DNA from 3 places in the Staphylococcus argenteus genome. Region 2 is predicted to be linked to each of the others. Evidence: predicted binding sites of a transcription regulator. Region 2 holds the regulator's gene; each other region holds the start of a gene.
The links. The regulator NrdR, encoded in region 2, represses ribonucleotide reductase genes. The targets are predictions, from matches to a motif close to AACACNATATATNGTGTT.
Positions count from the first base shown of each region.

Region 1 (3,300 bases), 970 kb from region 2:
ATATCCTTTATCCGTGATGTCTTTAATGTCTCCAAATCTTTCTTGATCTAAACGACAGAATCGATCTGTTAAAGATTCACTTGGCGTACTATAAATACTGAACCAAATATCATATAACTCAGTCCATTTCGTTTGATAACGTTTCATCTCTTTAAGAATTTCAATCGTAAAGGCTTTTGCTTCTTGAGAAGTTTCCCAGTCTGGACCATAGAAAACAGTAGCTGTTTCATATAATCCAATATAGCCCATCGAAATCGTTGCACGTTTATTTTTAAATAATTCTGCAACATCATCCGTTTCTTTTAATTTGTAGTTGAATGCGCCACTTTTATATAAAATAGGTGCATTATTCGGCACAGCATCTTTTAATCGATGTATACGGTAAAGTAATGCATCGTGCAATACGTCCATACGTTCATAAAAAATTTCCCAGAATCTGGTCATATTACCGGCAGATTCAAGTGCCATTCTAGGTAAATTTAGTGTCACAACACCAAGGTTGCAACGTCCATTATTTTCAAAATTACCTTCCGCATCTTTCCAACTTGGTAAAAATGAACGACACCCCATTGGTGCTTTGAAATCGCCTAGAATATCTACAAGTTTGTCATAATTCAATATGTCCGGATACATGCGTTTTGTTGAGCATTTTAATGCTAATTGCTTAATGTCATAATTGGGATCTTGTGGACTAAAATTTGTGCCTTTTTTAATTGAAAATACAAGTTTTGGGAAAATGGCTGTCGTACGATCCTTACCTAATCCTTTAATACGTGTATTTAAAATAGCTTGTTGTATTTTACGGCTTAAGTGATCTGTACCTAATCCAAATCCTAATGTTACAAAAGGTGTTTGTCCATTTGACGTATACAAGGTGTTAATTTCATATTCTAAACTTTCAATTGCATCATTTATATCTTTTGTGACTTGTTGGTCAACATAGCGTTCAATTTCAGATTCTTTGACAAATTGCTGTGCGATGCTTCTATGTTGTTCTTCATTATGTCGTGCATATGTACTGAGTAATTCATCAACGCGGTCGACCGTACAGCCACCATATTGACTGCTAGAAACATTAGCTATAATTTGTACAAGCTGCGCTGACGCAGTTTGTATTGATTTTGGTGATGTCACATTCGCGTTGCCTATTTCAAATCCATTATGTAGCATATTTTTAGCATCTATTAAACAACAGTTTGTTAACGGTTGGAATGGATGATAATCTAAGTCGTGAAAATGTATGTCCCCTCTTTGATGTGCATCTGCAACGTGTTTCGGTAATAAATGATTTAATGCGTATGATTTAGAAACGATACCTGCTGTTAAATCTCTCATAGTTGAAAATGTGTCACTATCTTTGTTGGCATTTTCATTAACAATAGCAGGATCTTTAGAAATCAAACCTGTTAGTGCTTCTTCGATTTGATTCAATTTTACCCCTTCTTCCTATATATTGTGTCTACCTATTACGTTAAACCACTATATATAGTATTTTCAAATTTTAATGCTAGTGTTAACTAAACCGTCACAAAGTTTTTAACATTTAGTGAAATTCATATTTCCACACAATTATTTCATTAATTTTTAAAATTGTTCTAAGATCAAACCGTCTGTTCAACGTATGGTGTGACCACTACTAAATCTAGTGTTGCTAGCTAATTTATCATATTGTAACGATACCCATTAACATCGCAATCACTAACATTACGATGGCAAATCCCCAAATCCAAAAGAATGCATATTTAATATATGTGCCCATATTTGCTTCTGCCAGACCAATCGCCAACCATAATGCTGGTGAAAATGGACTTACAAATGTACCAATGATGTTTCCAATTACCATTGAATATGCGGTTGATACAGATGGTACACCAAATTGACCAGCCGTCTGTTCAACAATAGGTAACACTGCAAAATAATAGGCATCTGTACTAGTAAGTAAGTCTAACGGTACGCCGAAAAAGCCTACTATAACATGTAAATATGGTCCTACTTCTGCAGGAATCACTTTAATTAAATCTGTTGCGATTGCTTTTAGCATACCCGTTTCATTTAGCACCCCTAAAAACATACCTGCAGCAATAATAACAGCAGCCATCATCAATGCATTTGGTGCATGCGCTCTTAAACGCTCCATTTGTTCATCAACTGATTTAAAATTAATAACAAGTGCAAGTGAAACACCTATCATAAAGGCGAATTCAGGTGGTGCAACATTCATTAACATCGCAATGATTACAGCCACAGTTAACGCTGTATTTATCCATTTAATCATTGGATTTGTCTTCGCGCGTCCTTTTACAGGAAATTTTATATCTTGATCACGCTCATATACTTCTACTAATTTATGTACATCTATATCTTGTGTTTGCGGTAATTCATTTCTATCAATTGCTTTTTTAATACGCTTTTGCTCTTTAAATCCTAAATACACCGCAAATAACATGACAAGAACAAATCCTACAATTTGAATTGGGATTAATCCATACCATAGTTCATTTACACTTTTAGCTTTTAAAACTGCAGCTACACGAGCCATTGGACCTCCCCAAGGTACCATGTTCATAATGGCAGCACTTAATGCTAATAGTAAAATCAATAAATATTTATTCATGTTTAGCGCTTTATATAATGGTAATAACGCAGGAATTGAAAGTAAAAATGTTACTGCACCTGCACCATCTAATTGCGCTAATGTTCCAATTAAAGCTGTCATCATACATACAATGATAACGTTGCCTCTCGTCATTAAAATTAAACGCTTTACGAGTGGCTTGAATAAGCCGCTATCATTCATAATGCCAAAGAAAATAATAGCAAAAATGAACATAATTACGACATTCTTAACTTGATCTAGTCCTTTACCAAAGAAACCAACTAAATCAGTTACACTATATCCTAAAATCATTGCTCCTAGACATGGTATCAATGTCATACCTACCACTGGATTTAATTTTTTAGCAATGAGTAAACCTACAATTGAAATAATAATAATGAGCCCCATTACTGTTAACCACATATTATCACTATTCATATCAATTTCTCCCTCCACTTTTTATACAATTTACATAGTCCCCCTCTTTAACTTAAATAATCAAAATAATATAATTTTTTATATTTAAGTTATCTTATTTTATCAAAAAAATCTTTTTTGTGTAAGTTTCTTGTTAACATCCTGTAAGTAGAAGGTTTCTAAAATGAAAAATAAATCTTTCGTTTTAGAAACGCGCATACTATTTTCTATTTCAATTAATGATTGATGCTTTGTTACATAAAAAATCTGGCTAAAGCAAGCTATCT
Region 1 covers NC_016941.1:2,637,940-2,641,239, forward strand. Annotated here, with positions in the region: gene nrdD (anaerobic ribonucleoside-triphosphate reductase) at 1-1,431, opposite strand, end outside; gene SAMSHR1132_RS12905 (CitMHS family transporter) at 1,664-3,034, opposite strand.
Region 1: nrdD (anaerobic ribonucleoside-triphosphate reductase) is a predicted target of NrdR. The motif match lies at 1,476-1,493, and genes of this name have one in related genera.

Region 2 (3,300 bases):
AAAATCATTAGATGTACCCATTATATTTTTAAATTGCTTCATTATTGACTGTCCTCCTCCCATTTTTTAGATAATTTATCTAAAAATGCTTGTCGATCTTGTTCTAATTGTTGATCATCTGAACTATTATGCTTTGCTGTTGAATGGTTATTATCTGGATTATCTCTGTTTTCCAACCATTTTGGCGTTTTTTCTTTCGAAATACGTTTACGTTGTCCAGAATATGTACCACGTTTTTGATAATTAGCACTTAACGATTCACTCTTAGGTTGATTTACTTTTTTAGCGTATTCATACGCTTCTTTAGCTGTCTTAATTCCTTTTTTCTTCCAATTTGATGCGATTTCAAAAATATACGCCTTTGGCAGTTTCATATCTTCTTTTAGCATAACAAATTGCAATAAAATGTTTATGACACCAAATGACATTTTTTCACGCTCGATTAACTCTTCAATCATTGTCTTTTGTGAAACGGTTGGCTCTGATTCAGACCACGATGACAACATGTCAATCGGACTCGTTTGTTCTAATAAATCAAACCACTCATCACTTTGTGGAGCCAGATTCAATTCGTTCGACTCATGTTTCTCAGGTAATGAAGAAGTTGCTGATTTAACTTGTAATTTAGGCATTTGATTGTCATGTTCGATTAAATAATATGAACGCGCTTGTTTTCGCATTTCTTCGAATGATAGTTGCTGTCCACTAGTGATTGAATTTAAAATTACATGCTTCATCCCATCGGGCGTCAAACCATATAATGTAGCAAGTTGTGTAATTAAACGTTTTGCATCTTTTGTCACTATTTCTTGACTTATAAAATGTTTATTTAACATTTGTCTCAACATTTCAAAATCAAAAGTTTCACTTGCCAAATCTATACCTTGATATGACTGATTAATAGGAATATCACTCGTATCAATATCAACTTTTGTTGTAGGAACTTTAAACACCTCAGTAAACTGTCTTGTTGTTTGTTTATATTCAGTTAAGTCGACTTCTTTATATTCAAAATATTTTTTTAATTCCTGAAATCGACGATGCTCTACTTCACTATATAAGAAGATTGACAACATCGGGTCATTAAAAAACAAATGTGCTGTAGGCGGTTGAATCAGCTGATAAACAAACTGAGTTTCTTGTTCATCATGTTTGACAAATGTCTTGATTAATCCAATCGCTTCTAGCAAATCCATTTGTTGTCTAAACTCTAGTAAATTAATTTTAAGTTCATTCATAAATATATAGTGCGATAATATCGAAGTTGTATTACGATTTTTTTCAACAAACTGAGTCATAAAGTGATATAAACCTACTGCTTGCGTACCGATTAAAGGTGTATATAATCGATTTAAAACTTCTAAATGATTTGTATTTAAATCAAAGTGTTGCATAACTTGAAATTGATCCTTTGGTCTTAAGCCAAATTCAAAGGCTTGTCGTCCCATTTATGCATCACTCCGTTTATTTTCACTTAAAATTCCTTGCATTGATGCCAATAATTGGTCAACATCTTTAAACTCTTTATAAACAGATGCAAATCTCACATAAGAGACTTGATCAACATGCATTAATAAATTCATCACATGCTCACCTATATCTCGTGAAGATACTTCTGTATGACCTTCATCTCTCAATTGCCATTCAACTTTATTAGTAATATCTTCAAGTTGCTGATATCTAACTGGACGCTTTTCACATGAACGCACAAGTCCATTAAGTATTTTCTCTCTTGAAAATTGCTCTCTTGTGCCATCTTTTTTCACAACAATAAGCTGACTGACTTCGATATGTTCAAATGTAGTGAAACGTGTTCCACAATTTTCACATTCTCTTCGTCTACGAATGGCATTTAATTCATCGGCATGCCTTGAATCTACGACTTTGGATTGTGTAGAATTACATTTCGGGCATTTCATTACATCACCCTCTTTATTTTGATTATGCCTCATTATACTATAAATCCATAGATGAAAAAAGAATCCCTCAATTTATTATTTTGATTTAAAAAATGAACTAAAAAGAAAATGTGTTCTATTTTTTAGAAAACCAAAGTGATTAACATTTACTTTCAACAATACAAAAAACCTAACTCCGATATCAGAGCTAGGTTAAGTTTTAAAATTTATTTTAACTTGCACTTACTGTTGTCTTTGATTTTAAAAGTTCACCAAGTTGTTCAGCAACATCTACAACTCTATTGGAATATCCCCACTCGTTGTCATACCAAGCGATGACTTTAACTTTATTACCATCCATAACCATTGTTGATTGCGCATCAATAATAGCTGAATGTGGGTTTGTATTAAAATCTACTGACACAAGCGGTTGGTGTTCGACTTCGATGATGCCTTCTAACCCTGCATTTTCAAAAGCTTGATTTACTTCATCAGCAGTGACTTCTTTTTCTAAATCAACGACTAAATCAACTAATGATACATTTTTTGTTGGAACACGAAGTGCCATACCATGTAATTTACCTTCTAATTCTGGCAACACTTCTTTTAACGCTTTCGCTGCACCTGTTGATGTAGGTATAATACTTTCATTACATGAACGCGCGCGTCTTAAATCTTTATGTGGATTATCAATATTTTTTTGATCATTTGTTATCGCATGAACCGTAGTCATTAATCCATTAATAATTCCAAATTGATCATTTAAAACTTTAGCTACAGGTCCAATACAGTTCGTAGTGCATGATGCGTTACTAAAAATATCATATTCCTCAACATCTAATTGATGATCATTTACGCCTTTAACAACCATTTGAACATGACCACCTTTTGATGGACCGGTTAATAATACTTTTTTAGCACCAGCTTTAATATGCGCAATAGCTTTATCTCCATGGTTAAATTTACCAGTAGCATCTATTGCAATATCAATATCCAATTCTTTCCAAGGCAAGTTTTCAGGATTTCTATCAGCTACCAATTTAATTTGATGTTCACCAACTTGTAAACCATTTTCGATTGGTTCGACTTTTAAATCATACTTACCATGTGTTGTATCAAAATTGATTAAATGTGCAATTGTTTCGGGTGGATAACTAGCATTAATTGCTACTACATTAAGATTTTTATTTTGTAATGCAATACGTAATACCATTCTTCCAATTCTACCCATACCATTAATTGCAATATTCGTTGACATTAAAAGCACCCCTTGATTTTTATGTGTTATACTTTATGGAATTAGTATAGCATATTATATGAAATTTGAAAGCGTTTTCTAAAAAATCGTTTATCTTTTTATAAAAAAGAGCCATTAGGCTGGGACATTAAATTCTTAGTCAAT
Region 2 covers NC_016941.1:1,671,311-1,674,610, forward strand. Annotated here, with positions in the region: gene dnaI (primosomal protein DnaI) at 1-42, opposite strand, end outside; gene SAMSHR1132_RS07915 (replication initiation and membrane attachment family protein) at 42-1,448, opposite strand; gene nrdR (transcriptional regulator NrdR) at 1,449-1,919, opposite strand; gene gap (type I glyceraldehyde-3-phosphate dehydrogenase) at 2,131-3,156, opposite strand; partial or broken gene SAMSHR1132_RS13815 (IS1182 family transposase) at 3,296-3,300, opposite strand, start outside.

Region 3 (3,300 bases), 910 kb from region 2:
GTTCTTTAGCAATTTCCATTGAACGTTCAATTGAGTAGAAGTTCATCATCATAAAGAAGATATTTGCAAAGTCTTTTGCTTCCTCTGACTCATAACCAATTTTATTTTTAGCTAAGTAACCGTGCAAGTTCATAACACCTAGACCAACTGAGTGTAATTCACTGTTTGCTTTTCTAACGCCTGGCGCATTTTGAATATTTGCAACGTCACTTACAACTGTTAATGCATCCATACCAGAATGTACTGAATCTCTAAACTTACCACTTTCCATTACATTCACAATATTTAATGAGCCTAAGTTACATGAAATATCACGTTTGATCTCATCTTCAACACCATAATCATTAATAATTGATGTTTCTTGTAATTGGAAAATTTCAGTACATAAATTACTCATTTTAATTTGACCAATATTTGAGTTCGGATGCACTTTATTCGCATTATCTTTAAACATTAAATACGGATAGCCTGATTGTAATTGCGTTTGTGCAATTAAATTCAACATTTCACGTGCATTCTTTTTCTTTTTGTCAACATTTGGATTTGCAACCATGTCATCATAAAATTTATCTAAATCAATATCATCTAATGTCACACCGTATTCTTCTTTAACTGTATGAGGCGCAAACATATAGAAGTCTTTACCCTCTTTAGCTAAATCAAAGAATTTAGATGGGACGATTAAACCAGTTGAAATTGTAGATAAACGTAGGTCTTCATCGGCATTTACTTTTTTAGTATCTAAAAACTCTTCTACATCGTAATGGAAGATATTTAAGTACACGGCACCAGCACCAGGTCTTTGACCTAGTTGGTCTGCATAACTGAAACCACCTTCTAGTGATTTAGCGATTGGTAAAACACCTTTCGCTACGCCTTTAATACCTTTAATCGCTTCGCCACGTGCACGTAGTTTAGATAAGTTAATCGCTACGCCGCCACCAATTTTACTTAATTGCTTTGCAGTTGAATCAATAAAGTTGATTGAATTTAAGCTATCATCTACTTCTAATAAGAAACATGAAACTAGCTCACCACGACGCGCACGACCTGCGTTTAAAAATGTTGGTGTTGCTGGTTGATATCTTTGTTCAACCATAGCAGAAATAAATTGTTTCGCTTGTTCTTTATTACCGTTTGCTAAGTATAAAGCAACAATAGCAACGTGTTGATTGTAGTCTTCTAAATATTGACTTTTATCATTAGTTTTCAAAGCATAATCTTTGAAAAATTTACTTGCTGACATATAACTTGCAAATTTAAATGGAATAGATTTTGCATAGTCAGTAATTTCAATAAGATCAGCTTCGCTATATATGTCAAACACATTGAAATAGAAATCATTAACTACTAAGTAACGTAAACGTTCTATTTCTGAATCGAAAAAGATTGTTTTGTCCTTTACTTCTTCTAAATAAGCAGCTAATGCTTCTTGGTCTTTTTCTAAACTAAAGAATCCATCTTCTCTTCGTTTAGTGACCTCATTATTTAATTCAATATGATTGTACTTTTTCTCTTCCATGGTTTTCATTAAAATTACCCACCTTGTTCTTAAATTCAATAACGTCTTTGTTTTTTCCATGTAACTCAAACTTCATTAATAAAGGGACATTATACTCCTCTGATATCGTGCGACCCGCTTTAGCGAAATTTAGTCCCCAATTTCGATTACCGCTTGCTGCCACACCTCTGATGTATTGATGATTAACTTCTAAAAAAGATTGAACTGGTTTTGGTACTTCTCCAAATCCAATAGTGCCTGTAACGATAATAAACGGTTCATTAACTGGTTCCATACAATTGTCTGCTGTAATCTCAAGTGTATTTTCTAGTTCTGTTCTCTTGATAAATCGACGGACATTTCCAGTAAATGAAAAATATATTATTTTCATTGGATCACCTTCTTTCTTCAACCCTTTTAAATTAAGTAGTCATTACAATTAAAAAATGCTTTAACAACATTAAAATTCATGTTTATCTCAGCATTGCTTTAACTATAATGAAGCTACTTATTTTCTCAAATGTAAACCAAACCAATTGCATAGATTTATATTTGAGAAAATAGTAGCTTGTATGGGTTGTATGTATCAAAATCACTATATGTAGTGTTTACATCATTTGACATCTTCCATTTGCTTAGTGCATTTTCTGAAAATATGACTATAAATTGATAATAACTATTAAATTCCAGTGTTAAATTACTTTTAAAAGTAATTTCTTCATAAATAAAGCATTTGCATACAAAACACAAGATATTGTGTCTTTATCGGATTACCAACACTATATTATGTGTTTCATTATACATAAGACCACCAATGATTTAAAGTGTCATTTTCCGGTTGAATGTTCGTAAAACGTTCCAATTAGGCACCATTACTTAAATAGAAAAACTTCGGTAAAATTAAAAAATTTTTTCAGTAGATATCGCTTGCTTTTTTAAAATCTGTAACAAACTCAATCGTATCAACAAAAATCAAGAAATAATCAATTACATAGATGCTTAATTGATTTTATTTAAACGTAATAACACAAACATTCATGACTAAGTAATGCCCTATAATTCCGTCAAATGAACATAAGAACATTTGTTCGTATAAACAATTATAGTTCTTTTCTTTTAAATTTCAACTATTTATGCACAATATGTTGATTTGTGCTAATATAAATACGTTAATTTTATATAAAAGAGGCGATAAAATTGAATCCTAAAGTAAAAGGTATCATTGCCATATTAATTTCGGCTATTGGTTTCAGTTTTATGTCAGTGTTTTTCAGACTTGCAGGTGATCTTCCTGTTTTTCAAAAATCATTAGCACGAAACTTAGTAGCAATGTTTATTCCACTATTTTTTATATATAAATATCATCAACCCATGTTTGGTAGACTTTCTAGTCAACCATTATTACTAACCCGTTCTACTCTTGGACTTATTGGTGTATTGTTAAATATTTATGCAATCGACCATATGGTACTAAGTGATGCAGACTCTTTAATGAAACTTAATCCTTTTTGGACGATTTTATTAAGCATTATTTTCTTGCATGAAAAAGTGAGGAAATATCAAATCACAGCTATGATAATTGCAATTCTAGGTATGCTTTTAATTGTTAAACCTGAGTTTTCTTCATCAATAATTCCTTCACTAGCCGGATTATTTTCAGGTATTTTTGCAGCATCAGCATACACTTGTGTCAGAGCACTTAGTACAAGAGAAGCACCATATACAATTGTATTTTACTTCTCATTATTCTCTGTCATCGTTTTAATACCTTTCACTGCATATACATATGTTCCAATGAC
Region 3 covers NC_016941.1:764,969-768,268, reverse strand. Annotated here, with positions in the region: gene nrdE (class 1b ribonucleoside-diphosphate reductase subunit alpha) at 1-1,531, opposite strand, end outside; gene nrdI (class Ib ribonucleoside-diphosphate reductase assembly flavoprotein NrdI) at 1,494-1,892, opposite strand; gene SAMSHR1132_RS03555 (DMT family transporter) at 2,699-3,300, shown strand, end outside.
Region 3: nrdI (class Ib ribonucleoside-diphosphate reductase assembly flavoprotein NrdI) is a predicted target of NrdR. The motif match lies at 2,093-2,110, and genes of this name have one in related genera.